Regions from separate parts of the Halopseudomonas phragmitis genome, predicted to be linked through region 2. Evidence: predicted binding sites of a transcription regulator. Region 2 holds the regulator's gene; each other region holds the start of a gene.
What was found. The regulator FliA, encoded in region 2, starts transcription of late flagellar genes. The targets are predictions, from matches to a motif close to CTAAAGTTTNNNNNNNNNNNGCCGNTAA.

Region 1 (9,635 bases), 350 kb from region 2:
GAATCCGCGAAGGGCTGATCCGTATTGCGGTGGGGCTGGAGGATGTTGAGGATCTGCGTGCCGATCTGCAGCGTGGCCTGGAGGCGGTGGCAAATAGCTAATTGAGACATATTTGCCAATTGTTTCACAAGACGGCGTCCGCGAGCTTGCTCCGGGCGCCGTTTTGTTTAGTCTTGGCAAGCCGCAGGGAGTGCGAAGGAAATCGCAGGCAGTCGCCCGGCTGTACGGCATTCAATCACATGGAGAGGAATCAATTTATGCGCAAACTTTTTGCCGCAGTTATGTTCGTCATGTCTACCTGGGTTGCTGTGCCGGCTTTGGCCGAACAGTCGGTTGGCCCGGTCGTCAACATCAACCACGCCAGTGCCGCGGAAATTGCCGAAGTGTTGCAGGGGGTTGGGGAGTCCAAGGCCCAGGCGATTGTTGCCTACCGTGATGAGAACGGCGCGTTCGAATCGGTCGAATCACTGGCCGGGGTCAAGGGCATCGGCCAGGCCACTGTCGAGCGTAATCGCGAGCGGATCAGTCTGCAGTAAGGACACACTGATTAATTGCACGCAAGCTCAGTAGCCCGGTTGTCGCTGACCTGTTCTGGACCGTTAGATGCCAGTGTCGAAAATTGCTCCTGCATTTTCGACACTTCCGCCATCCCTGGCGGTCGGATGGCATCTAAGAGCGTAGAGGGGTGAGGCAAGCGTTTACGAAGCATGCTTCGTGTGCAGCCAAACGCCGACCGATCTGTGATCGGTTGGCCGGACCCGGAGGGGATTTACAGCGTGTCCAGAACAGGTCAGCGACAATTGGGCCAACACCGAAACTGATTTAATCAGTGTTTCCGTAATGAGCATGTCACGGGCAAATGAACCTGCCCGTGACTCGCTCAGAGCGCACACCGCTCAGGTTTTGAGTTTGCTTACGGCCGAGGTCAATTGATGCGCCAGGGCAGCCAGTTGCTGGCTGGTGGCGGCGCTTTGCTGGGTTTGCTCGACCGTACGCTCGGTCACATCGCGAATCTGTACCACACTTTGGGTGATGGATTCGGCGACCTCACTTTGCTGTTCTACCGCTGAGGCAATCTCACTGTTCCCGTCACGGATCTGGCTGACTGCCGTGGTGATGCGGCTCAGGGAGGTACCGGCCTCTTCAACCTGCTCAACCGACTCATGGGTCAGCTCGGCGCTGGCTTGCATGTCCGCGACGGCATCGCGGGTACCTCCCTGCAAGGCTTCGATCATGCGCTGGATTTCATCGGTGGAATTCTGGACTCTCTGGGCCAAGGCGCGGACCTCGTCAGCGACCACGGCGAAGCCGCGACCGGATTCCCCGGCCCGGGCTGCTTCGATGGCGGCGTTGAGCGCCAAAAGATTGGTTTGCTCGGCAATGTCGCGGATCACTCTTACCACGCCACTGATTTCCTTGCTGTGACCCTCCAGTCGTTGCATATGCTGAGTACAACGCTCGATGCTGGTAGCCAAGCCGGTGATGGTTTCGCTGACCTTGAGCACCTGATCACGTCCCTGGCGGGCCAGTTCATCTGCTTGGCCGGACTGGTCGCGGGTAGTGGCGCCATTGGCTGCAATGTCCTGAACCGTCGCACTCATTTCATTGACGGCAGCTGCCACCATGTCGGTTTCGCTCTGCTGGCTGATCATACCGTCATTGACTCGCGCCATCAGCCCGGCCAATTGGCTGGCTCCCTGGTCAAGTTCCTCGGCTGCCTTACGCACAGCACCAACTACCTGTTGCTGGGCATCCTGCATAGCATTGAAGGCGCGCGCCATGGCACCGACCTCATCGCGTGAGCTGGCCTGAGCCCTGAGGGTCAGGTCGCCGCTTTCCTGAACCTTCTGCATAACGTCACGCAATGCATGAAGGTGGCGGGTGATGAACAGAATCAACAATTGTGATACCAGCAGTACGCCGACCATCAGGACAAAGACCACCAGCGCGTAAAAGGGTGCACGGTCCAGCAGCAGTTCAAGGTAGCCCTGGCGTTTCACTCCAAGAAGGAGGGCCTGTTCGTTCTGGCGCAGGGCCCAGACCCCGAGCAGGCGGTCCTGGTCGGTGGCTACCAGTTGCTCGACCGGGAACCAGCGCGGGCTGGTGCCCAGGCCTTGTTCCAGGCGGGCATAGCGTCCGCCGGCGGCAATAGGTTCAAACTCTGTCAGCCTGACCTGCGCGGCTTGATGCACCAGTTGCTCGCCAACGCGTTGGCGCTCAGCGTGCAGGCTCCCTTGCTCGACCCACAAGGCAACCAGAACCAGTAGCAAGGTACTGAAAAAAGTAACGCCATTGACCGCCCAAAACTTGTATTTGAGGGGGATGTGTTGGAGAACGACCATGCAGGCTCCTAGCAGTGTTACCCGACCTTGATGGTGGCCAAGGGCCGGATTTTGGCAATTATTGCTGATCCATGAACTGTATCGGTTGATCCCGGTCAATCTTGACAGCTATTCGCGACTCTCTTGCTGCGGAGCATCGGCCGCACGGGCTGGCAGACGATCGGTTATACTGTTGCCCTGGTTTAAGGAACAGATATATGACACCGCCTCTGGCTCAACCCTTGATGATCGACCAGGACGCCGAGCTGGCTGCCTGGTGCGAGCGCTGGCGACAACTGCCCTATGTGGCAGTGGATACCGAGTTTGTTCGTACCGAGACCTTTTACCCCATAGCCGGGCTGTTGCAGGTCGGCGACGGACGTCAGGCTTACCTGATTGACCCGTTGAAAATCAGTGACTGGAGCCCCTGGGTAGAGCTGCTGCGTGACCCGGCGGTTACCAAGGTGCTGCACTCCTGTAGCGAGGATCTGGAGGTGTTTCAGCACCTGTGTGGTGCCACGCCAGCGCCGCTGTTTGATACCCAGCTGGCTGCGGCTTACCTGGGTATGGATTTCTCCATGGGTTATTCGCGGCTGGTACTGAGTCTGCTGGGTATCGATTTGCCCAAGGATGAAACCCGTTCAGACTGGCTGCAACGCCCGCTGAGCGAGGCTCAAATTGATTATGCAGCCCGTGATGCGGTGCATCTGGCTGAGCTCTATCAGGTTCTGGCGCCACGTATTGATGCAGCAGGCTTGCGCGACTGGCTGCTGGAAGATACAGCCGAGCAGGTGGCAGTCAGCACCGTCGAGACCGACCCCGAACTGGCTTACCAGCAGACTAAACAGGCCTGGCGCTTAAAGCCGTCGCAACTGGCGGTTCTCAAGGTCTTGGCAAGCTGGCGTGAGCGTGAGGCCAGGCGCCGTGATCAGGCGCGCAATCGGCTGCTTCGCGAACGGGCAATGTATCCGCTGGCCCAGTATCAGCCGGACAACCTCCAGGCACTGTCGCGTATTGAGGACATGCATCCGCGCACCGTCCGGCATGATGGTCAGACCCTACTGGCTCTGATTCGTCAAGGTCAGGCGATGCCGGAGGATCAATGGCCCGAGCGTTTGCCTGAGCCGTTGCCGGCGGATGCCAACCGATTGCTCAAGGCTTTGCGCAAAGTTGGCCAGACGCATGCCGAGCGGTTAGGGATTGCCCCGGAATTGATGCTGCGTAAAAAAGTGCTGGAAAGCCTGGTGCGTAGCGGTTATCCCAACGGACCCTACCAGTTGCCGCCAGAGCTGACTGGGTGGCGGCGACGCCTGATGGGTGATGAGTTGTTGGCCGTGGCCAATGCCACGGCTCAGGAGAGTGCATGAAAGTTCTGTGTTCGATTTATCGTAGTCGGCGCAAGCCTGGCATGTATCTGTATGTGCCGCGTCAAAAGGGCCTGAGTGAAGTGCCAGAAGCGCTGCTGCAGGTGTTCGGCAAGCCCGAGCACAGTCTGGATCTGGTATTGAGCCCTGAGCGCAAGCTGGCTCAGGAAGAGATTCAGACTGTGCTGGACAATCTGCAGGGGCAGGGGTTCCACCTGCAGATGCCGCCGGCTGAAGAAGAGTACATCGAGCATTTGCCCGAAGAGTTGCTGCGCCTTAATGATCCGCTATAGCGGGGTTTACTCACCGCGATAGATGCATCCGCTGGTGCAGGTTTCGCGAATGGTAATCTGGCACAGTTCCGGCAGCTGCGGCTTGAGCTGTTGCCAGATCCACTTGGCAATTACTTCACTGGTTGGGTTTTCGAGCCCGGGAATGTCGTTAAGGTAGTGGTGGTCGAGCTGGTCATAGATGGGCTTGAACACCGCCTTGAGCTCGGCGAAGTCGCGGATCCAGCCGGTGTGCGGGTCAACCTCGCCACTGATATGAATGGCTATCTGGAACGAGTGCCCGTGCAGTCGGCCACATTTATGCCCAGTCGGAACGTGCGGCAGCTTGTGTGCCGCTTCGAAAGTAAATTCCTTGAAGATTTCCACGCCATTGATGCCTGCTGATTGAAAGGCCACCAGTTTACTGGATCTGAGCCTGCGGCAACACCGCGGCGCTTACCAGGAGCGCTGCATATTTTTCTCGGATATCTGCTCGTTCAGTGTCCAGTAGTCGTACAGCACCCCGAGCAGCAGCAGGCCGCCAGTGAAGAAATACAAAATGGCGGTGATCCATTTGCCCATATACAGTCGGTGGGCACCGAAGATGCCGAGAAAGGTCAGCAGCACCCAGGTCAAGTTGAAGTTTATCGGCCCGCTACGAAAACGGTGACCGGCTTCCCGATCCATTTTCGGAATCAGGAACAAGTCGACAATCCAGCCAATGAACAGCAGTCCCAAGGTGAAAAACCAGAGCGTGCCGGTCCATGGCTTGCCATAGTAGAACCGGTGGGCCCCCATGAAACCAAAGATCCACAGCAGATATCCAATCACCTTGCTGTGCGTATCAGAGTAAGCCATAGGCGGTGTCCTCCGGGATTGTGCCTGTATGATACTGATCGTAGACCCCAATAGACCATGGATGCCTCAGGGAGTGCCCGTATGGTGAAAGCGAAAACTGTGAACTGGCTCAAGCAGGTGCGTTATCAGGCCGAACGCTTGACCGGTCAGCGAATTCGCATTGGCGTGACTGGGCTGAGTGGCGCCGGGAAAACCACCTTCATTACCAGCTTTATCAACCAGCTGGAAAACCATCAGCGTGGGCTGCTGGCCCGGCGTCCGCCGTTTGACCGGCTGGAATCGGTACGCTGGCAGCGCGACGGGGTTGAGCAGCCGTTTCCCTATCTTTCGGCACTGGCTGCGTTGGCAGCAGATCCGCCGCGCTGGCCGGAGTCGACCAGCGATCTGTCACGGGTGGTGATAGATCTGCGTTTTCGCCCCCACGGGTTGCTGGGCAAACTTCAGGGCAGTCGGACCTTGCATATCGAAATCATCGACTACCCGGGGGAGTGGCTGCTGGATCTGCCATTGCTCGGACTCGACTATGGCCGCTGGTGTGAACAGCTTCAGGGCTGGCTGAGTCAGGAGCCTCGCCGATCATTGGCGGGGCCGTTACTCGAACGTCTGACCGCGATTGATCCGTTGGCCCCGGTTGATGCCGGGCTGCTGGCCGAGCTTACGACAGAATGGACCGCGTTCCTGCACCGCTGCCGAGCTGATGCGGGGTTGTCGCGCAACCAGCCGGGACGATTTTTGCTGCCAGGCCAAGGGGTGGCGGCAGAGATGCTGCAGTTCGTTCCGTTGCCGGCGGTCAATCAGCATACCCAAGGCGAGTCCGGCAGTTGGTGGCATCAGTGCAGTACCCGGTTCGACTACTACCGCGACTATGTGGTCAAAGGCTTTTATGACCAGCATTTCAGTACTCTGGATCGGCAGATCCTGCTGGTTGACATGCTTACCCCTATGGATGCCGGACAGGCCGCGCTGGTGGATCTCAAGGCGGCGCTGGAGGCGGTGCTGGACAGTTTTCGCTATGGTCGCAACAGCCTGCTGGAGCGTTGGTTCAAGCCGCGTATCGAGCGCCTGGCGGTCTGCGCCAGCAAGGTGGATCAGGTCGCGCCGAGCCAGCAGCGAGCGGTTCAGCAGTGCCTGGAAGACTTGTTGACTGACAGCTTGTCGGAAGTTCGCCATGGTGGTGTGGAGGTCAAGGGCTTTCCTCTTGCGGCGATCCGTGCTGCACGTCAGGAGGGCGATGCGCTGGTTGCGGCGCTGGATGGTCAAAGTGGCGGGGTGCGCTATCAGCCAGGACATATTCCTGAGCATCTACCGCTGGATCTTAAGGTTCAGGGGCCTGAACTGCTGCGCCTGCGCCCACCAACGGGGCTGCACCGTAATGAGCCCTTTGCCCATTACCGGATGGATGACCTGATTGACTGGACTTTGGAGGGTGATGGCTGATGAGTCAGGACAAAACCCGTATTCTTGAGCGCTGGGAAACCGAGCAGCAAGGGGCGGACGCAGCCACTCGGATCATTGGCGATGTGCCGGCTGAACAGTTGGTCAGCCGGCTGCCTGAGACCGAGCCAGCATTGCCGGACACGCTCAATCCGCCACCAAACAGTCCCTGGCCGGGCCGGCTAGGGCGCTCGGTTCTTGCGCTGGTCCTGGGCGGGGCTGCCTTCGAGTGGGGGCGCTGGACCCTGGATGCCTGGAACTGGCAGCCGTTGGCCGGTGTGTTGCTTGGCGGGCTGGGGTTGGCTCTGGCAAGCACGGCGGCATTGGCCTGGCGTGATATTCGGCGTCAGCGCCTACGGCTGACCGAATTGGAGCAATTGCGTCGGGAAATGCAGTTGGCACTGCGCGAGCCCGGGGCTCGCCTGTCGGTCGACTGGCTGGAGCGTTTGCAGACTCTGTACCGGGACACCCCGCTGGCACAGGCCGTGCGTGCCAGTTGTGCCACGCTGGATGTCTCGCACAGTCCTGAAGAAGTTCGGCACCGGCTGAACCAGGAGTTCTATCAGGCTTTGGACCTGCAGGCACGGCAGTTGATCCGCCGCGAGTCGACCGGAACCGGAATGCTGGTGGCAACCAGCCCCTGGGTGGCGGTTGATCTGCTGTTGGTGGTCTGGCGCAATGTCCGGATGATGCAGAAGCTGGCGCAACTGTTCGGCATTCCAATGGGGCAGCTAGGACGCTGGCGACTGGCCCGTCATGTGCTACGCAATATCGCTTTGGCTGGCGGTACTGAGATGGCTATCGGAGCATTGAGCGACAGTTTGCTGTCTGGCTTGATGGAGAAACTGGCGGCTCGGGTCGGGCAGGGGATTGGTGTTGGCCTGTACAGTTCACGGCTGGGACATTTCACCCTGGACTTGTGCCGGGCAGTGCCCGCGGATGATCAGGGCATGCTGGCTGAAGATAATCGGGGCATCATTCAGGCAATTCGTGAGCGTTTGACCGGAGGTAAGGATGAGGGCTAAGCGCACGGCCCGGCAGCAGGCCGGACGCTGGTTGCAGCAGGGAGTTGAGGTGCTAGAGCAGCAATGGCGCACCATGCGTCGCCAGTTGGGGCCGACCGAATGGCCGGAACGCTGTGCACGGCTACTCCAGGTCGCCGATTCTGAAGTCGGCGACTGGCGCCCAAGGCCTGGTTCCAGCAGCGCCGAGTTGTTGCTGTTGCTGCATGGTCTGTCACTGCTGCAGCGCCGCTGGTTAGCGGTGTTGCTGGACGCCCCAAGCGCTGGGGTGCATACCCTGACCGAGGCCGTAGAGCGTTTGCAGCTGGATTGGCGCAGCCGCCTTGATCCGCTCCAGAGTCATCGTGAGTATGCCCGCCAACTACTGATCCTGGCTCAGCAATTGAACCTTACGGCTGCGGCTGAAGCGGCCTATCTAGAGAATGAGCAGCAAATCTTTCTCGCGGTTGAGCAGCGCTTGCTGTTGTCGTTGCCCATGCGCCTGCGCATGACCCTGGCTAGGCAGCTTGAGCCGGGTAGCGGGGCATGCCTGCGCTGGTGGCATGAGCGCTTGTTGGCCCGGGCAGGGGTCTCGGGTTATGACCTGGCGGGCCTGGGCGAGCATGACTGGCCGGAGATACCCGCGGCCTGGCTGGCTCTGGGCTGGTTAGCGGGGTTGCGCAGGGAGTCCTGAGATAGTGGGCCATTCAGTGCACCAATGAGTATGCGAATACACTGCGCCGGGCATTAACATGCAAGGATATTGACCAAAGGAAGCCATTGATGACCTTTGCAGAATTACTTGCGGCTCTGTCCAATTCGCCCGACAAGCAGGTGACCATCCCGCTCGACTGGGCTCAGGGCCGGGCCGGCTATGGCGGCCTGGTGGCGGCGTTGGTGTACCAGGGCATGCGTGAGAAAGTTCCGGCTGGGCGTCCGGTGCGTTCGCTGGCGATCACGTTCGTCGGGCCGGTGGTGCCGGGCGAGACGATGATGGTTGAAGCAGAGGTATTGCGTGAGGGCAAGGCAGTCAGCCAGATGCTCGGCATGGCCCGTCAGAATGGCCAGGTGATGTGCATCATTCAGGGTAGCTTCGGCGCGGCGCGGGAGTCGGTGGTTAATGTCGTGGCTGAGCCGCCTCCTGAGGTCAAAGCACCTGATCAGTATGTCGATACGCCGTATATCGAAGGTCTGAGTCCGGTCTTTCTCAAACACTTCAACCTGCGCTGGTGTTTTGGCGATCTGCCGTTCAGTCGCAGCCGCAAGCGCGATATGGGCGGCTGGATGCGCTTTCGACAGGATGAGGGAGCGATTCACGAGGCGCATATTCTTGGCTTGGTCGATGTCTGGCCACCGGCAGTGCTGCCGCATCTCGCCGAGCGCGCTCCAGCCAGCTCGCTGACCTGGACCATCGAGTTTGTGCAGCCCCAGCCTGCACTTGGTAATACCGACTGGCTGCTCTACAAAGCCAGTATTGAGCATGCCCGGGATGGCTACGGGCATGCCGGAGCGATGGTCTGGCGCGAGGATGGGGCGTTGGTCGCGATTAGCCGGCAAACGGTTGCGGTTTTCGGCTGAGCGCAGTCCAAAAGGGAATACTGATTAATTGCACACCAGCCCAGTAGCCCGGTTGGCGCTGACCTGTTCTGGACTGTCGATGCCCCGGATGGGCATCGCCAAGCCCCCATGGATGGGTTCACGGCGTGTCCAGAACAGGTCAGCGACAATTGGGCCAACACCGAACTGATTTAATCAGTGTTTCCCTAAGCCGAGCGCAGTAATTTGTAAATACCCTCTTAGCCGGGCTTGCGGGCCAGTATCACTGCCCGCAAGGGTGCAGGATAGCCTTCGCGGGTCAGTGCCGGATTCTCCGGGTCAAGAAAGTCAGGCAGTGACTGAAAACGCATCCAGTCGGTGCTGCGTTGTTCCTCGGTGCTGGTATGAGCCTGGTCCACGCAGCGCACATCCTGAAAGCCTGCCCGGCGCAGGAATCGCTCAAGCAGTGGGACTGAAGGCAGGAACCAGACGTTGCGCATTTGCGCATAGCGGTCTTCGGGCACCAGACATTGTTGTGCGTCGCCCTCAACCACCAGTGTTTCCATGACCAGTTCACCGCCGGGGCGCAGGCAGGCCTTGAGCTGTAACAGGTGGTCGATAGGCGCGCGTCGGTGATACAGCACGCCCATGGAGAACACCGCGTCGAAGCCATCGGTCGGCTCCGGCAACTCTTCAAGGGTGAAGGGCAGTTGCCAGACCGGCGCCTCAGGCATGAATCGACGGATTGCCAGAAATTGATTGAGAAACAGCAGGTTGGGGTCAACGCCGACAACCAGTTGGGCGCCTGCCTGCCACATCCGCCACATGTAATAGCCGTTGCCACAGCCAACA
Region 2 (9,635 bases):
TTCGTGCTCCTGATGCTGTCGCCGGCGCATCGGGCTACTCCAGGAAGCCTTCCAGCTTCATTTCGATTGAGCGCGGATTTTCCCCTTCGGCGATCGATAGCAGCCCTTCGAGGATCATTTCCCGGTAGCGTGATTGCTGCATCACTACCGACTTGAGCTTGTTGGCCACCGGCAGCAGAAACAGGTTGGCCAGCGCCACCCCGTAGATGGTTGCGACAAAGGCCACAGCGATGCCGCTACCCAGCGCCGAAGGATCAGCCAGATTGCTCATCACATGGATCAGCCCCATGACCGCGCCAATGATACCGATGGTTGGCGAGTAGCCACCCATGCTCTCATACACCTTGGCAGCGGCCAGGTCGTGATTTTCCCGGGTGATCAGCTCAACTTCGAGAATGCTGCGCAGCGCCTCCGGCTCACTGCCGTCAACCAGCAGTTGCAAACCCTTGCGGGCGTACAGGTCGGGTTCGGTATCGGCCACCCCTTCCAGCCCCAGCAAGCCTTCCTTGCGGGCCACATTGCTCCAGTTGATGACCTGGGTAATCCCCTGCTGCAGGCGACTGGTCGGCGGAAAGAAGATCCAGCCGAGAATCGCCAGCGAGCGTTTGTACACTGGCAGTGGTGTCTGGATGAAGGCCGCGCCCAAGGTGCCGCCGATGACGATCAGCGCCGCCGGACCGTTGATCAGCGCCGCAGCATGCCCACCTTCCAGGTAGTTGCCGCCGATGATGGCGACAAAAGCCAGAATGACGCCAATGACGCTGAGAATATCCATTAGCCGATCTCTGCCAGATAACGACCGATGTCGTCGAGACTGTAGATACCGTCAGCCAGATTGGCCTTGGCCACGGCCATCGGCATGCCGTAGATAACACAACTGGCCTCGTCCTGGGCCCAGACCGAGCTGCCGGCCTGCTTGAGCATCCGTGCACCTTCTCGACCATCGGCGCCCATGCCAGTCAGGACCACGGCCAGCACCTTGTCGCCAAAGGCCTTGGCGGCAGACCCGAAGGTTACGTCGACACAGGGTTTGTAGTTGAGCCGTTCATCGCCGGGAAGGATTCGGATGGCGCCGCGGCCATCGACCATCATTTGCTTGCCGCCCGGCGCCAGCAACGCCAGCCCTGGGCGCAGGATGTCGCCATCTTCAGCTTCCTTGACACTGATACGGCAGAGCTTGTCGAGGCGCTCGGCAAACGCCTTGGTGAACGCTGCCGGCATGTGTTGAATCAGCACCAGCGGCGCCGGAAAACTGGCAGGCAACTGGGTCAGGACTTTTTGCAGGGCCACCGGCCCCCCCGTGGAAGTACCGATCGCCACCAGTTTGTAACTGCGCTTGCGCGGAGCCGGACTGCTGGAGCGCGGTGCTGGAGGTTCACTACTGCGAGGCGCCGAGGCACTGCCGGTCAATGGCCGACTGGAGACTGACGGCGCACTGACCGTCGCCGGAGCAATACCCAACGAACGCCGGTTGGTGCGCGCCAGGGCATGTACCCGCTCGCATAGCAGTTGCCGGACCTTGTCCGGGTTGCGCGAAATGTCTTCAAAATTTTTCGGCAGATAATCCGCCGCACCGGCGTCCAGCGCATCCAGGCTGACCCGTGCGCCCTCGTAGGTGAGCGAAGAAAACATCAGTACCGGCGTTGGGCAGCGCTGCATGATCTGCTTGACTGCGGAAATGCCATCCATGACCGGCATTTCATAATCCATAGTGATTACATCGGGGCGCAGCGCCTGGGTCTGCTCGATAGCCTCCTTGCCATTGGTGGCCGTGCCGACCACCTGGATCTGCGGGTCACCCGCAAGGATCTCCGTCACCCGGCGGCGAAAGAAGCCTGAATCGTCCACCACCAGAACCTTGACCGCCATACACTCTCCTGAAAACCTTTACACACCCGCAGGCGGCTGAAAGGGCCACCCGGGCGCTATTAGATCCGCCGCGCGTAACGCTTGAGTAAACTGGGAACATCGAGGATCAGGGCAATGCGTCCGTCACCGGTGATGGTTGCCCCGGCCATGCCGGCTGTGCCCTGGAGCATCCGTCCGAGCGGCTTGATCACCACCTCTTCCTGCCCGACCAGTTGATCGACCACGAAGCCGACCCGCTGAGTACCGACCGACACTATCACTACGCTGGCGGCAGTGTGATCACTGCTGTCCTCGACACCGGGCATCAACCAGCGCTTGAGATAAAACAACGGCAACGCCTTGTCGCGGACGATGATCACTTCCTGACCGTCAACGATGTTGGTGCGTGACAGATCCAGACTATAGATTTCGTTGACACTGACCAGCGGCAGGGCAAACGCCTGATTGCCCAGCATCACCATCAGGGTCGGCATGATCGCCAGTGTCAGCGGCACCTTGATCGCGATCCGCGAGCCCTGGCCCTTGGTCGACTCGATATTGATGGTGCCGTTGAGCTGGGAAATCTTGGTCTTGACCACATCCATGCCGACCCCACGGCCGGAAACGTCAGAAATTTCGGTTTTGGTCGAAAAGCCCGGCGCCAGGATCAGGTTGAAGCACTCGGTATCGCTTAGACGGTCGGCGGCATCCTTGTCCATCATGCCCTTCTCTACCGCCTTGGCCCGCAGCACTTCCGGGTCCATGCCCTTGCCATCATCGGTGATGGTCAACAGGATGTGGTCGCCTTCCTGTTCGGCCGCCAGCACTACCTTACCAGTGCGCGGCTTGCCGGCCTGTTCACGCTCATCGGGCGATTCGATCCCATGATCGACCGAGTTGCGCACCAGGTGCACCAGCGGGTCGGCCAGTGCTTCAACCAGGTTCTTGTCCAGATCGGTTTCTTCGCCGATCAGTTCAAGGTTGATCTCCTTCTTCAGGTTACGCGCCAGATCACGCACCACGCGAGGGAAGCGACCAAATACCTTCTTGATCGGCTGCATGCGAGTCTTCATCACCGACATCTGCAGATCGGCAGTGACTACGTCGAGGTTGCCGACAGCCTTGCTCAGCTCTTCATCACCACTGCTCAAACCCAGGCGTACCAGGCGGTTCCGCACCAGCACCAGCTCGCCGACCATGTTCATGATGTCATCAAGCCGGGCGGTATCGACCCGCACAGTGGTATCCACAGCAGCATCAGCAGGCGCCGGTGCGCTGGCCTTGGCGGCAGCTGCTGGCGGCTTTTCGGCTTTGGCAGCAGGCGCTTTGGCGACAGCTTTGGGTGCAGGCTGAGCCTTGGCCGCAGCTGGCTCGGACGCCTTCGGCGCCTTGTGCTCAATCGGCTTGTCAGTCGAACTTTCAGCCTTGGCCGGCGCTGCAGCAACACCGTTGGCGGCCTCCGACTTGCCGGGGGCTGCACCCTTGCCGTGTAACTGGTCGAGCAGTGCTTCGAATTCGTCGTCGCTGATTTCATCACTCTCGGCGCTCACCGCCGCTGTAGCAGCCGCCACCACGTCCGGCGCTGCAGCCGGCTCGGAACTCAGGCCCGGAGCCGCACCTTTGCCATGCAATTGATCCAGCAGCGCCTCGAACTCGTCATCACTGATCTCGTCATTTGCTACTTCAGCCTGGGCGCTCTGCGCGGCGGCCTGATCAATACCCGGCCCCTTGCCGGGACCATGAAGTTCATCCAGCAGGGCTTCGAATTCATCATCGGAAATATTGTCACCCTGACCTGAAACCGACGATTCGGTCTCCGACTCTTCAGGCGACTGCAAGGCGTCGAGCAACTGCTCGAACTCGTCATCGGTGATATCGCCATCGCTGTCGGCTCCGGCGCTCACGGTTTCAGTAATGGAGTACTCAACACTCGCGGGGGCAGCGACTGGCGCCGCGCTGGCCGGCTGCGCCAGCAGCGAGAGGGCTTCAAGCAACCCGGGGTCGGCAGGGCTTGGCTCATCACGCTCGCGCACCTGGGCAAACATCGCATTGACGGCATCCAGCGCCTGCAACACGACATCCATCAACTCAGCGTCGACCTGGCGCTCACCCTTGCGCAGGATGTCGAAAACATTTTCGGCGATATGACAACAGGCTACCAAGGGGTCGAGCTGGAGAAATCCGGCACCACCCTTGACGGTATGAAAGCCACGGAAAATGGCATTGAGCAGGTCCATGTCGTCTGGGCGGTTTTCCAGCTCGACCAACTGTTCGGACAACTGTTCGAGGATCTCGCCGGCCTCAACCAGAAAATCCTGGAGAATCTCTTCATCCGCATCGAAACTCATGCACCTACTCTCCCCTAGAAGCCAAGACTGGACAGAAGGTCGTCGACCTCATCCTGTCCAGACACCACGTCCTCCCTTTTATCGGCATGAATCTGCGGACCTTCACCCTTGGAGGATGTTTTTTTCGGTGTTGCCCGCGTTTCGCCGTGTTCAATACCGGCAATTCGATCAACCTGACCAGCCATGCGCACCAGGCTGACCAGACTTTCCTCGACATCATGAACCAGGGTAATGACCCGCTTGATCACCTGACCGGTCAGGTCCTGATAATCCTGGGCCAGCAGAATTTCGTTGAGCTGCGAGCTAACAGCACTGCTGGATTGCTCGGTCTTGGCCAGAAAATCGCCAATGCGTCGGTACAGGTCACGGAACTCGGTGGCGGCGATCTCGCGGCGCTGCAGGCGCTCCCAGTCGGCGCGCAGGGTTGCCGCTTCCTGGCCAAGCTCAGAAACAATCGGCGCGCTGCTCTCAACCAGATCCATGGTCCGGTTGGCGGCCTTGTCGGTCAGCTTGACCACATAGTCGAGATGGTCGGAAGCATCGGTGATCTTGGAGCTGTCGTTGCCTTCTTCGAGCGCATGGGTGGTGTCGATCTGAAAATTGACGATCGCACTGTGCAGCGCCCGGGTGAGCTTGCCGACCTCATGGTACAGACCGCGGTCACGGGCCTGATTGATGGCATGGATGACCAGTACGGCTTCGGCAAACTCGCCATTCTCCAGGTAGCTGACCAGCTGCCGCGCATTTTCCTTGAGGGAATGTTCGAATTCCTGGGCGGTTTCCTGACCGGGATCCTTACTTAACGCCATAACCTTTACCCCGGGTTGTGTTATTTGGCCTGAACGCGCTCGAAAATCTTCTCGATCTTCTCTTTCAAGGCTTGCGCGGTAAAAGGCTTGACCACGTAACCGTTGACCCCGGCCTGAGCCGCTTCAATGATCTGGTCGCGTTTGGCTTCAGCGGTAACCATCAGCACCGGCAGGTGCTTGAGGCGCTCGTCGGCCCGCACTGCGCGCAGCAGGTCAATGCCGCTCATGCCCGGCATATTCCAGTCGGTCACCAGAAAGTCGAAGTTGCCACTTTGCAGCATGGGCAACGCCGTGGTGCCATCATCGGCTTCAGCCGTGTTGGTAAACCCCAGGTCACGCAACAAATTCTTGATGATGCGCCTCATCGTCGAAAAATCGTCAACGATGAGAATTTTCATGTTCTTGTCCAAGTAGACCTCCGTACAAACCAGGGGAAATGCAGGCTCGCTCGCTGCTCACCCGTTGCCATGTTCAAGCCTGTCGAACCACCTAAGGAAACACTGAAAACCCATATTGCCAGCTATCATCCGCCTTGCGTCAGGCCCAGGCGCATTGTCCGGATGCTGGCGATAAAATCAATCGTCGCGCCAATCGGCCAGGCGGGCCCGCAGACGAGCGGCGCACTGGCTGTGCAACTGACTGACCCGTGATTCACTGACCCCCAGTACGGCGCCGATTTCCTTGAGGTTCAATTCCTCGTCGTAATACAGCGACAGCAATAGGCGCTCACGCTCGGGCAACCCCTCGATCGCATTACTCAAGGCGACCCGAAAGCGCTCATCCTGAAGCCCGCCCAGAGGCTCAGCCTCGGCCTGAACATCGGTCGGTGCTCCGGACTCAAGCAAATCATCAAAACTGAATAGCTTGCTGCCGGCGGTATCGTTGAGGATCGCGTAATATTCCTCAAGACTCATCTCAAGTTCGGCAGCAACTTCATTATCTTTAGCGTCACGCCCCAAACGAGCCTCAACCGAGCGGATCGCATCGCTGACCAGGCGTGTGTTGCGGTGTACTGAACGCGGAGCCCAGTCACCCTTGCGCACTTCATCCAGCATGGCCCCGCGAATGCGGATGCCGGCGTAGGTTTCAAAGCTGGCGCCCTTGCTGTTATCGAACTTGCGGGATGCTTCGAGCAAGCCGATCATACCGGCCTGCATCAAGTCTTCAACCTGCACGCTGGCCGGCAACCGACCGAGCAGGTGATAGGCAATACGTTTGACCAGAGGAGCAAATTGCTCGACCAGTCGATCCTGATATTCGGCTGTGCTCTGCGCGCGGGTATACATGCTCACTCCACCAGCCAGTGCCGTCATGCGTCGGATCCGACTTGCTGAACCAGACGCTCCACGAAAAATTCCAGATGGCCGCGCGGATTGGCGGGCAAAGGCCAGCCATCGACTTTCTGGGCAATCGCCCGAATCGCCATGGAGGCCTTGCTGCGGGGATACAGGTCATATACTGCGCGCTGCTTCTGCACCGCCTTGCGCACCATCTCGTCAAATGGCACCGCTCCCACATACTGCAGGGCTACATCCAGGAAGCGGTCAGTCACCTTGGTGAGTTTAGCAAACACCGTGCGACCTTCCTGTGGGGTATTGACCATATTGGCCAGAACCCGGAAACGGGTCATGCCAAAATCGCGGTTGAGCAGCTTGATCAGCGCATAGGCGTCGGTAATAGAGGTAGGCTCGTCACAGACCACCACCAGCACTTCCTGGGCGGCGCGCACGAAACTCAGTACCGAATCGCTGATACCGGCGGCGGTATCGACGATCAGCACATCCAGGTCATCGCCAATTTCGCTGAAGGCCTGGATCAAGCCAGCATGCTCCTGGGCATTGAGATGGACCATGTGCGACACGCCGGAAGCGGCCGGTACCACCCGTATTCCACCAGGACCGGAGATCATGACATCCCTGAGATCACAACTACCTTCCAGCACGTCAGCCAGGGTAGCTCGCGGCTTGAGCCCCAACAGCACATCGACATTGGCCAGGCCAAGGTCGGCATCCAGCAGGACCACACGTCGCCCGAGCTCGGCCAGGGCCAGGCTGAGGTTGACCGACACATTGGTCTTGCCGATCCCGCCCTTGCCGCCGGTGACTGCGATCACTTGAACCGGATGTTTGCTTCCCATCTCGTTGTATACCTTGCCTTAGTAAAATCTCAACTTGCGCGTTGTTTATGCAGTATACCGGCAAAAACGTCAGCCATAGCCTGATCTGCGGGTGCTTCGTTGCTGGCCAGGCTTACAGCCCGGCTGACCAGTTGGTGCCCCACGGCCCGGTTGAGGTCATCGGGGATGCGCTGGCCATCGGCCAGATAGGCTACCGGTAAACCGTGCTCCATCGCCAGCCCCAATGCTTCACCCAGAGTAGCCGCCTCGTCCACCTTGGTCAGAATACAGCCTGACAGCGCGCAACGCTTGTATGTGTGATAGGCAGCCTTGAGTACTCGGTGCTGGCTGGTTGCAGCCAGTACCAGCAGTGTGCGCACTTGGCTGCCCTGGGCTGCCAACTCACTGAGCTGATTGTTCAGGTGCGGATCATTGGCCTGCAGGCCGGCGGTGTCGATCAGCACCAGACGCTTGCCGGCAAATTCGTCGAGCACCTCGCTCAGACTGTTCTGCTCATCGACGACCCGCACCGGCACATTGAGAATCCGTCCCAGGGTGCGCAATTGCTCATGGGCGCCGATGCGATAGGTATCCATGGTTACCAAGGCGACATGCTGGCTGCCGTGCTTGAGCACATAACGCGCGGCCAATTTGCCCAGCGTGGTGGTTTTGCCGGCACCAGTCGGTCCGACCAGAGCAATGGCGCCGCCCTGCTCGATTAACTCGTCATGCACGACCGGAATGCTATGGGCCAGATGGGCCAGCAGCAGCCGCCAGGCCTGACGGTTATCCGCCACATCGGCAACTTTGTTCAGCAGACCCTGGCACAGCTCCGCCGGCAGCCCGATCTGGGTCAGTCGACGCCAGAGACTGGCCTGACGCGGCTGGTGCTGGTTGACCTGCCCCCAGGCCAGGCTACCCAACTGAGATTCAAGCATTTCGCGCAGACCGGCAAGTTCTGCCCGCATGGCATTCAGGCCTGCTTCTTCAGCCGCCGGGTTATGGCTGTCGACCGGTTCGGCGGTCGCCGGAGCTGACTGCTCGGCGCGCTCGCGCTTAAGCCGAGCCAGCAGGTCGCGCGCCACTGGCGAGCCGTCTTCGGCAGCCTGTAGCATACTGTCGCCGAATAATTGACGATTGACCCGGGGCGCCTCCTGGGGGCGCTCCCCCAACTCCAGTTGCGCCCGGGCATTGACGATACGCTCCTGGGTCTTTTTCAGCTCCAGGCTCAGCCCTGGGGTCGGCGGGGTCAGACGCGGCGCCTCATAATCCAGCGCAGCGGTCAGCTCGATACCGCCGGCCACCCGACGATTGGCAATGATGGCGGCTTCCGGCCCCAGCTCCTCGCGTACCAGCTTCATGGCCTGACGCATATCGGCGGCAAAGAAACGTTTGACCTTCATGGCTGACCTCTAGATTGTTGGCTCAACTCTGACCGACCGTGGAAACGATGGTCACCTGCTTGCTGTCAGGAATTTCCTGGTACGACAGCACATGGGCTCCTGGGGTGGCGTAGCGAACAAACTTGGCCATCATGCCGCGGATCTGTCCGGCTACCAGCAGAATCGCCGGCTTGCCCTGAACTTCCTGACGCTGCACCGCGTCGGCCAGTGAGCGTTGCAGCTTCTCGGCCATACCCGGCTCCAGCAGAATCCCTTCGTCGCCACCCTGCCCTGCCTTCTGAAGGCTCTGAAGCAATATCTGTTCCAACTTGGGATCAAGAGTGATGACAGGCAGCTCGGAGTCAAGCCCGACGAGGCCTTGAACGATGGAGCGCGACAAGGCCACACGCACGGCGCCAATCAAGGCGCCGGGATCTTGACTCTTGCCCGACTGATTGGCGATCGCCTCGGCGATGGTGCGGATATCGCGAACCGGTACCTGTTCCTGCAGCAAGCCTTGCAGCACCTTGAGCAGCCCGGACAGGGAAATGATTCCCGGCACCAACTCCTCAGCCAGCTTGGGTGATGCCTTGGCCAGCACCTGCAACAACTGCTGAACCTCTTCATGGCCAATCAGCTCGTGGGCATGTTTGTGCAAGATCTGGTTGAGATGAGTCGCGACTACGGTACTGGCATCGACCACGGTATAGCCCAGTGCCTGGGCCTGATCCTTCTGCATCGCCTCGATCCAGACTGCATCCAGGCCGAAGGCCGGATCCTTGCCGGCAATCCCCTTGATTTCGCCGAACACCTGACCAGGATTGATCGCCAGTTCGCGGTCAGGATGGATTTCCGCCTCGGCCACCCCAACACCCATCAAGGTGATGCGATAGGCATTGGGAGCCAGATCAAGATTGTCGCGGATATGCACCGAAGGCATCAGAAAGCCCAGGTCCTGGGACAACTTCTTGCGCACGCCCTTGATCCGCGCCAGCAACTGCCCACCCTGGTTGCGATCGACCAGCGGAATCAGCCGGTAACCCACCTCAAGCCCGACCATGTCGACCGGCGTAACATCATCCCAGCCCAGCTCCTTGGCTTCCGGGCGCTGTACCGCGGGCAGCTCAGCCTG
Region 3 (9,635 bases), 1.3 Mb from region 2:
TGGTGGTATTCATGATTTCCACGTTGGTCTGGTAGGCCCTTGATGAAGCCATCATGTTGGCCATTTCCTCGACCACATTGACATTCGGGTAGTACACATACCCGTCCTCGTTGGCCATTGGGTGATCTGGCTCGTAGCGAGCCTGCAACTCGGCATCCGATTCGACGATGCCCAGCACCTGCACACCCTGCCCCGGCTCACTTTCAGGCGCGAACAACGACGGCCCGAGGTTTTGCTGGCTGCTGAATACGGTGGCGAACACCGGATGCCGGGCCCGATAGGTCTGATCGATACTGCTGGATACGGTTTCAGCGTTGGCTATGTTGCTGGCGACAGTATTGAGCCGCAGCGACTGAGCGCTCATGCCGGAACCGGCAATATTGAAAATCTGGGTCAGGGACATGGTTATTCTCCACGCAGGGCGGTCATCAGCCCTTTGAACTTGCTGTCGAGGAAGGTAAAGCTGGCCTGAAACTGAATGGCATTCTCGGCAAACTTGGCCTGCTCGACCTGGGTATCCACAGTATTGCCATCGACGGCTGGCTGCAGCGGCACGCGGTAACGCAGCCCCGCCGCCTGATCAATCAGGCTTTCAGCGGCAATATGCCGAGCATGTGTCTGGTTAGCCTGAAAGCGTTGGGCACCCCCCTGTTGCTGAGCCTCCAGCACACTGGCGAATTCCAGATCGCGGGCCTTATAGTTCGGGGTTTCGGCGTTGGCAATATTGTTGGCCAACACTGCTGAACGCTCGGCGCGAAACTTCAGCGCTTGCTCATGCAGCCCCAGGGCACGCTCAAAATTCAGGCTCATAGTGACACTCCCACTCCGGCTGCTAGCCGACCGATAACTTTCAGGAGTTCAAAAGCAAAGCCCGTGCCAAAACGCCAATCCCTTTATTTTCAATGGGATAGAAGATATAAAGAACGCCGTGCGGCAAGACTTGACCGGCAAGCGGCAAAGCTGGCAATGGCAAAAAGCGGCAAAAGGCAAAAGGCAAATTGCCGCCCAGGGCGGGCGGCAATCAGAATCAGCAGAATCAGAGAACCCTACTTGACCTTGTAAACAATCCCCGGACTGCACTGCACCATCTGGTACAGCTCAGGCAAACCGTTGAGAGCTTCGGAAGCCCCCAGCATCAGGTACCCGCCCGGTTTGAGCGTGGCATGCATGCGTCGCAGGATGTCTTTCTTCACTTCCGCCGAAAAGTAGATCAGAACATTGCGGCAGAAGACGATATCGAACTTGCCGAGCATGGCGTAACTGTCGAGCAAGTTCATCGCCCGAAACTCGACCCGATTGCGAATAGCCGGCTTGACCACCCAGCGCCCCGGCCCGACAGGATCGAAAAAACGATTGAGGCGATCCTGGGACAACCCCCGGGCAACCGACAGACTGTCGTATTCGGCACCCTTTGCCGCATTGAGAATACCGCCCGACAGATCGGTCGCGACGATCTGGGCACCACCGCGCAACTGGCCCAGATTGGCGCGCTCGAACTCATCGATCGCCATGCTCAGCGAATACGGCTCCTGCCCCGAAGAACAGGCCGCCGACCAGATCCGCAGGCGCTGACCGGGATTATCCCGAATGAACTCAGGAATCAATCGGTTTTTGAGCACATCGAAGGGATAGACATCGCGAAACCACAAGGTTTCATTGGTGGTCATGGCATCAATGACCGCCTCACGCAAGCCGCCACGCGGCTGGAACTGAATCCGCTTGACCAATTCACCGAGACTCTTGATGCCTTCCTGATCCATCAACCGATTGAGCCGGCTGGCCACCAGGTACTGCTTGTTGTCCCCCAACACAATGCCGCAGGCCTTTTCCAGAAACTCCCGGAACACCTGAAAATCCTGACTGGATGACGTCACGCAGCTTGCCCCATAATCAATTCAAATCCACTCTCAGGCACCCGCCTCTCCCCTCAGGGCATGCAGCCTGGCGACCACCCGGCCAGCCAGTTCATCCGGCTTGAATTTAGCCAGGAAATCATCCGCGCCAACCTTCTTCACCATGGCCTGATTGAACACCCCTGACAAGGAAGTATGCAGCATCACATGCAAGCCATTGAGACGAGAATCATTGCGAATCTCGGCAGTCAGGGTATAACCGTCCATTTCCGGCATTTCGATATCCGAAACCATCATCAACAGATGGCTGGAAACATCCTCGCCACTATCGGCCAACGCCTTGAGCCAGTCCAGAGCCTGCCTGCCGTCGTTGAGCGCAACCACCTCAACCCCGACCTCTTCCAGGCAACGCTTGACTTGCTTGCGCGCTACTGACGAATCATCAACGATCAGGACCTTGCGCGACACCGCTTCGGCCTGTGTCTGCTCGTCAACCAGGCCCTGAGACAAGTGCTCGTTGACCGGCACGACCTCTGCCAGCACCTTCTCGACGTCGATGATCTCGACCATCTGGTCATCAACCCGAGTCACCGCCGTCAGGTAGTGCTCACGTCCTGTCCCGCGTGGCGGCGGATGAATCTCTGACCAGTTCATGTTGACAATCCGCTCGACCGAGCGCACCAGAAAACCCTGAACCTTGGTGTTGTATTCGGTAATGATCACAAAGGTATTGTCCAGGTTGCTCAGCCCTGGACCGCCAGTTGCCTTGTTCAGGTCGAGAATCGGTAGCGTACCGCCACGGATATGCGCAACACCACGAACCACCGGGTTGAGTTTGGGCATCAAGGTCAGCTTGGGGCATTGCAGCACCTCTTTGACCTTGAACACATTGATGCCGTAAAGCTGGTTGCCCGCCAACCGGAACAGCAAGAGCTCCAGGCGATTCTGGCCAACCAACTGAGTACGCTGATTGACCGAATCCATCACGCCAGCCATGAGCAACTCCTTATAGACATTATGGGTCACGGTAAGCAGAACGGCACGCTTCTTGCTGGATTCAACGCAATGCCAACAACTTGACGGGCAGCAACCTTTGCCATCCAGGTGTATTGTATGCGTTTTCTCAAACAGTGCATGGCTTTGACGGTATTTTTTTCCGCCGCCAGCTCGGCCAATCCGCTGATTGATCAGCTTATCGGCGCGACTACTGCATTTCTTGAGGATGAAATAGAAATGCACCTGGCCCGCAGTGCCCGCGAGGCCCGCTATCAAATCCAGGTCAGCCGACTGGACCCGCGCCTGCGTCTGCCGCAGTGTGCCGACCAAGACCTCAGCGTCAGCCTGGAAAGTCCGGCAGTGCCGGTCGGTCGGGTCACGGTGCGCGTCAGTTGCGAAGGTGAAAATCGCTGGCGACTATTTGTTCCTGCCCAGGTCAGCCTGTATCAGAACGTAGTAGTGGCTGTCCGACCGCTGGGGCGCCATAACGTGATCGGCAACCAGGATATCGCCTTGCTGGAACGGGACATCGGCCAGTTGGGAGACACCTACCTGACCGACCCGAGCCAGGTGGTCGGCATGCGGGTACGCCGCCCGATCAGCGCCGATAGCGCCATCAGTGCCAGCCAGCTTGAACTCGATGAAGTGGTCCGGCGTGGCGACAAGGTAGTGATCAGCGCCGCCAACGCCCAGATAGCTGTGCGTATGCCCGGCGAAGCCCTGGAAGGCGGCATCACCGGCAGTCAGATCCGGGTCCGCAACACCCGATCGGGCAGAGTGGTCACCGCCCGCATTCTGGGCCCCGGGCAGGTGCAGGTGGCGATGTGAAGGAGCAACCGACTGGGTTATACTGCGGCATCAGCAACCTGCGGCATTTTGTGCGCCCTGTCACAGGTTTTTTTCCTAAAGTTTTTCCAACATCGGCCGTTACAGGTGTTGATAGAAAATATTAGGTCCTGAGGACAACAGAATGGTTATTGACTTCAACGCTTCCAACAATGCCAACGGCAGCAGCCGTAGCGCCCAGAGTGGCGCCGCAGCGGGTAAGCGCGATGCTGGGCTCGAAAGCGCCAGCAAAGACCAGGCCAATAAGGCTCCGGCCAGCCCGCCGGCGGCAGATACCGCAGTCAAGCTCAGCAGCCAGGCACAACAATTGCAGGCTATTGAAGAACGCCTGCGCGATTTGCCGGAAGTTGACAGTGAACGCGTCGCCCAGATTCGCCAGGCTATCGCCCAGGGCAACTACAGCGTCGACAGCACCCGTATTGCCGACAAGCTGCTGAACCTGGAAAACTGATCCCCGCCACTCCCCCTGTGCGAGTGGCGGCTAGCGCCAAGGAGCCACCGCATGCAAGACCTTAACGCCATCATTGAGCGTACCCTTGAGCACGGGCGTCAATTCATTGAGCTTCTGGACCAGGAACTGGCCGCTCTCAGCGCCCGCGACCTACAGCAGCTTGACACTCTGGTAGCCGCCAAAGCCCCCGCGATAGAAGCACTGAGCCAACTGGACAGCGCGCTCACCAGCTACTGCCAGAGCCAGGGCCTGGCCGCCACCGGCGAACTTGAGCGTCATATCCATGACACTCACGGCGAAGCCTTGCACACTCAATACCGGGAACTGCTTCAGGCTTTGCAACAATGCCGTGAAGCCAATGAGCGCAACGCCCGACTGGTTCATCACAACCAGCACGTCACGGTGCGCCTGCTCGACATGCTGCGCAACCAAGGCGAACCCAGTAGCAATTTGTATGATCGCCTGGGTCAAATTCATGGCAGTCAAGGCAGGCCATTGAGCAAGGCCTGAGATGGCTGTCACAAGGCCATCAGCCTGCTATAGTTGACCGATTGTCGTTCGAGCCGAGATACCTAAGTGTCAAACCTGTTTGAAGAAGAAGCTGGCCCACAGCCGCCCCGCGAGATTCGTTCGAGCATCGAAATCCTGGCCCTGCTCAAAGGTTTGCAGCAACACCGTGAACCGCTGAAAATCAGCTTCGATGATCGCCACCAGGCGTTTCAGAGCTTTATCGTCCAATTGGACAGTGATCGTCTATGGATCGATGAGTTGATCCCCCAGGAAGGCAATCGCTACATGAGCCAGCAGGAAGCCTTTCAGGTGGACGCCTGGCGTGACGGCGTGCATATTCGTTGGTACTGTCCGAGCGCCCGCCAGGTCATGCTCGATGACGCTCCGGCGTTTGAAACCAGCCTGCCGCTTGAATTGACCTATCACCAGAAACGTGGCGCGTTCAGGGCAGCTGTAGCCCGCGGGCTCAATACCAAACTCGGACTGGTCCACAGTCAGCGCAGCTATGAAGCCAACGGCCAACTGATCGACATATCCGCCACCGGCTGCAAAATCCGCCTTGCCGGTGCCTGGCACGAACGCCTGCAACCAGGCGAAGTGTTCGACCTCAGTTACTTGGAACTACCCGATAGCGGGCGCATGCCGGTAAGCGTGGAAATCCGTCATTGCCACTACGACGCCAACCAGGATGAAACCCAGGTAGGAATCAAGTTCAAGCAGGCCAGTCCCAATATCCAGCGCCAGATCGACCGCTTCGTCAACCAACTCCAGCGCGAGGCCCGCCGTTTTGAGAAGAATGATCTGTTCTGACCCTGTCTAGCCGGGGCGATGATCGGCCTGATCTTCGTCCCGCTCGCTCATTGCAGCCAGCGCATCACCATCGTCCAGCATCTGCTCGACCACCATCTGCTCATCAACCCGCGGATCCAAAGCAGCCGCCAGCGGTGAACTCACTACGTTACCGGCAGCCGGCATAAAATGAACTGGCGCCTCTTCGACCAGATGATCACCCGTTACCGTACCCGGTCTGACCTTGACCACCAGAATCATGCTGCAGCAGGCCATAAACACATAGAGCATCTCAATGCCCCATTGCTTCATCACCAGCGAACCCAGCAAAGGCCCCAAACTGGCACCCAGACCGAAGGTCACCAGCAACATTGCCGAGAGCGGCACCCGCTCCTCCTGCTCAACATGGTCGTTGGCCAACGCTACCGCCAAAGGATAAAGAGTGAAGGCTAGCACCCCAAACATCGCAGTCAGCACCAGCAAGGCAAAATCGGGAGCCGCCGTCAGAGCGATGATCAACACCACTCCGGTCAGCACAATGGCATTCAACTGAATGGTCCGACTGCGTTCAAAACGGTCCGACAACCAGCCTGCCGGCCACTGCGCGCACAAACCAGCACCAATGGCCACGGCCATGAATACCCCGATTTCCGAGGTGCTCAAACCAACACCGCTGGCAAACACCGGAGCAAGTCCATAGAACGCGCCCAGCAGCAAGCCGGCAACCGCGACAGTGGTCAAGGCCTGCGGAATCCGCTGCACAAATAACCGGACCTTGAGTGGTGCCGGGTGCAACGGTGCAGGATGCAGGCGCTTGGTAACCGCGACTGGTACCAGACACAGGGAGAAGCACATCGCGACCAACAGCAGATGCTTGATATCCAGCTCCGGCATGACCGTCAGCACCACCTGCCCCAAGACCAGCCCCAGATAGGTCACTACCATATAACTGGCGAATACCATGCCACGCTGATGGGACTCGGACTGCTCATTGAGCCAACTTTCAAGCACCATGTACTGACACATCATCGCCATGCCGACCAGAATGCGCAGCCCCAGCCAGATCTCGACACTACCGGTCAGAGCGTGCCCCAACACCGATGCTGTAACCACCCCAGCACTAGCCACGAAGGCGCGGATATGACCAACCTGAGCGATCAACCGGTGCCCTACCGACGCACCCAGCACCAGTCCCAGGTAATAGCCGGTCATCATCACACCGATCCACAGCTCGCTCACTCCGTCCTGGGCCAGTCGCAACCCAAGATAAGTACTGAGCAAACCGCTGCCAAGCAGCATCAACAGCGTGGCGAAATACAACGAGGAAAACGCAGTCAAGGTTCTGGGCATCGATCCTCCATGGAAACAACATAACCGACGTATAGAGCCAGTGTAGGCAACGATAACAGGGAAATGGTGCGCAAGGCCGGATTCGAACCGGCGACCTACCGCTTAGGAGGCGGTTGCTCTATCCAGCTGAGCTACAAGCGCACAGGGAACCACTGGTGGAATTACCACTCAAAGAGTGACTGGCCAACGGGGCCGTCGCTGAAATGGTGGCGGCATCTTACCCGAAAGCCAAGCCGCTTGACCACTCTAGACAGGCCAGACCGCCGGATAGTTCCAAAATGCCATCCGTCGGAATTTTGTCACAAAGATAGACATTATTTTGTCGCCAATGTGCCATCTGGTTCAAAAAAAGAGTATAAAGGCAGGCACTGAAGTAGAAATTGCTGTCAAAATTCATCTATGGCGCTGATGCCTGATTGGCAGGTGTTCTGGATGGCAGGAAGCCTCGCGGATTCCAATTGGCCAGTATCGATTAATCTTCAAAAGCGATTATTGTTGCCCTATGAAAACTGCAACCCAAAACTACACTAGCCGTACCGCCGACAAGTTTGTCGTTCGCCTGCCGCAAGGTATGCGCGACCGTATTGCAGACGTCGCCAAACAACATCACCGCAGCATGAACTCGGAAATCATCGCCCGGCTGGAACACAGCCTGCTGGATCTGCCCAGCCTGCCCGAGCATCCGAGCCGCCATGTTCTCAATGACCAACAACTGGACAACCTGAGCCACCCCGAACGCGAACTGCTTTTGCGCTTCCGGGAAATGAGCCGGCGCCAGCAAAACGCCCTGCTCGCCCTGCTGGCCAGCGAATCTGCCTGAGCCTGATCAGCTCACTCGCAGGCACCCCGTACCCGGCTTAGACCGGGCACAAAAAAACCCGCTTTCGCGGGTTTTTTTGTTGGCTGGAGCCAGCTTATTAGCCGGCAAAGCTGAGCAGGATACCCGCCGCCACTGCCGAACCAATCACCCCGGCAACGTTCGGCCCCATGGCATGCATCAGCAGGAAGTTCTGCGGATTGGCCTCAAGACCGACCTTGTTCGAGACCCGTGCGGCCATCGGCACCGCCGAAACCCCAGCCGAACCGATCAGCGGATTGATCGGCTGCTTACTGACCAGGTTCATCAACTTGGCCATCAGAACACCAGCCGCGGTACCAACACAGAAGGCCACCATACCCAGTACAAGGATACCCATGGTGGTCAACTGCAGGAACGACTCGGACTTGAGCTGCGAACCTACCGCCAGACCCAAGGCGATGGTAACGATGTTGATCAACGCATTGCGGGCGGTATCGGCCAGACGCTCGACCACACCACACTCGCGCATCAGGTTACCGAAGCACAGCATGCCAACCAGAGGAGCCGCTGAAGGCAACAGCATCGCCACCAGCATCAGCAGCAACAGCGGGAAAATGATCTTCTCGGTCTTGCTGACGACCCTCAGCTGAGTCATGGTGATGGCCCGCTCTTTCTGCGAGGTCAGAGCACGCATGATCGGCGGCTGCAGCATCGGCACCAGCGCCATATAGGCATAGGCCGCCACAGCAATCGGTCCCAGCAGGTGCGGAGCCAACTGCGAGGTCACGAAGATCGAAGTCGGACCATCGGCACCACCAATGATGGCAATCGACGCGGCTTCCTGGATACTGAACTCAAAACCAGGAATACCCCAGGCCGTAAGCGCCAGAGCCCCAAGCAAGGTACCGAAAATACCAAACTGGGCCGCCGCACCAAGCAACAGAGTACGCGGATTGGCAAGCATGGGACCAAAATCGGTCATCGCCCCCACGCCCATGAAGATCAGCAGCGGGAATACTGTGGTTGGTACCCCGGCACTGTAGAACATGTACAACAACCCACCCGGATCACCCATGCCGGCGATCGGCAGGTTGGCGAGAATCCCGCCAAAGCCAATCGGCACCAGCAGCAAGGGCTCGAAGCCCTTGCGAATGGCCAGGTAGATCAAGCCCAGACAAATGACGATCATCACCAGTTGGCCAGGTGCGATATGGGCCAAACCAGTGGTTTGCCACAACTGGAGAAGCTTCTCCATGAACCTTCCCCCTTAACCGATGGTCAGCAAGGTATCGCCGACCGCTACCGCGTCGCCGACCTTGACGTTGACACTGCCAACAGTGCCGGCCTTGAAGGCTCGCACTTCGGTTTCCATCTTCATGGCCTCAAGGATCATCACCAGATCACCCTCCTGGACCTGATCGCCCGGATTGACCAGCACCTTGAAGATATTGCCAGCCAACGGAGCAGCCTGCGGGTCACCGCCACCAGCCGGCAACGCAGCAGGCGCAGCAGCCGGAGCGGCACCATCGGCAGAGACAGGCTTGATACCAGTGATATCACCACCATCGGCAACCTGAACCACGAACTCCTTGCCATTAACGGTCACGGTATAGACTTCCGGCTCGCCCGGCTTGGCCGCGGCACTGACTTCCTTACCTGTCGGCACCGGCTCGAAGGCATCGGAATTGCCACGATTTTCCAGGAATTTCAAACCGATCTGCGGGAACAGCGCATAGGTCAGCACGTCGTCGATTGCATCGGCGGCCAGCTTGATCCCTTTCTCCTGAGCAATTGTCTGGAGCTCGGCGCTGAGCTTGTCCATTTCCGGCTCGAGCACATCAGCCGGGCGGCAGGTAATGGCTTCAGCGCCATCCAGTACACGGGCCTGCAACTCGGCATTGAACGGGGCCGGCGCAGCGCCGTACTCGCCTTTCAGAACACCGGCAGTTTCCTTGGTGATCGACTTGTAGCGCTCACCGGTCAGGACATTGATCACCGCCTGGGTACCAACGATCTGTGAGGTAGGAGTTACCAGCGGGAT

Region 1: a site for FliA is predicted at 2,421-2,448, ahead of BVH74_RS14665 (methyl-accepting chemotaxis protein). Genes of this name have one in related genera too.
Region 3: a site for FliA is predicted at 3,753-3,780, ahead of flgM (flagellar biosynthesis anti-sigma factor FlgM). Genes of this name have one in related genera too.

What each region holds. Positions count from the first base shown of each region.
Region 1 covers NZ_CP020100.1:3,155,642-3,165,276, reverse strand. Annotated here, with positions in the region: gene BVH74_RS14675 (O-succinylhomoserine sulfhydrylase) at 1-101, shown strand, start outside; gene BVH74_RS14670 (ComEA family DNA-binding protein) at 258-536, shown strand; gene BVH74_RS14665 (methyl-accepting chemotaxis protein) at 897-2,342, opposite strand; gene rnd (ribonuclease D) at 2,540-3,688, shown strand; gene BVH74_RS14655 (YcgL domain-containing protein) at 3,685-3,978, shown strand; gene queD (6-carboxytetrahydropterin synthase QueD) at 3,985-4,341, opposite strand; gene BVH74_RS14645 (NINE protein) at 4,411-4,812, opposite strand; gene BVH74_RS14640 (YcjX family protein) at 4,894-6,249, shown strand; gene BVH74_RS14635 (TIGR01620 family protein) at 6,249-7,271, shown strand; gene BVH74_RS14630 (hypothetical protein) at 7,261-7,941, shown strand; gene BVH74_RS14625 (acyl-CoA thioesterase) at 8,031-8,825, shown strand; gene cmoB (tRNA 5-methoxyuridine(34)/uridine 5-oxyacetic acid(34) synthase CmoB) at 9,044-9,635, opposite strand, start outside.
Region 2 covers NZ_CP020100.1:3,504,879-3,514,513, forward strand. Annotated here, with positions in the region: gene motD (flagellar motor protein MotD) at 1-30, opposite strand, end outside; gene BVH74_RS16220 (flagellar motor protein) at 35-775, opposite strand; gene BVH74_RS16225 (protein-glutamate methylesterase/protein-glutamine glutaminase) at 775-1,869, opposite strand; gene BVH74_RS16230 (chemotaxis protein CheA) at 1,929-4,196, opposite strand; gene BVH74_RS16235 (protein phosphatase CheZ) at 4,211-5,005, opposite strand; gene BVH74_RS16240 (chemotaxis response regulator CheY) at 5,026-5,403, opposite strand; gene BVH74_RS16245 (RNA polymerase sigma factor FliA) at 5,581-6,318, opposite strand; gene fleN (flagellar synthesis regulator FleN) at 6,315-7,142, opposite strand; gene flhF (flagellar biosynthesis GTPase FlhF) at 7,172-8,524, opposite strand; gene flhA (flagellar biosynthesis protein FlhA) at 8,547-9,635, opposite strand, start outside.
Region 3 covers NZ_CP020100.1:2,239,562-2,249,196, reverse strand. Annotated here, with positions in the region: gene flgC (flagellar basal body rod protein FlgC) at 1-403, opposite strand, end outside; gene flgB (flagellar basal body rod protein FlgB) at 406-810, opposite strand; gene BVH74_RS10405 (CheR family methyltransferase) at 1,047-1,874, opposite strand; gene BVH74_RS10400 (chemotaxis protein CheV) at 1,908-2,849, opposite strand; gene flgA (flagellar basal body P-ring formation chaperone FlgA) at 2,967-3,677, shown strand; gene flgM (flagellar biosynthesis anti-sigma factor FlgM) at 3,820-4,146, shown strand; gene BVH74_RS10385 (flagella synthesis protein FlgN) at 4,198-4,656, shown strand; gene BVH74_RS10380 (flagellar brake protein) at 4,723-5,466, shown strand; gene BVH74_RS10375 (MFS transporter) at 5,473-6,795, opposite strand; tRNA gene BVH74_RS10370 (tRNA-Arg) at 6,860-6,936, opposite strand; gene BVH74_RS10365 (Arc family DNA-binding protein) at 7,298-7,615, shown strand; gene BVH74_RS10360 (sodium ion-translocating decarboxylase subunit beta) at 7,713-8,849, opposite strand; gene oadA (sodium-extruding oxaloacetate decarboxylase subunit alpha) at 8,862-9,635, opposite strand, start outside.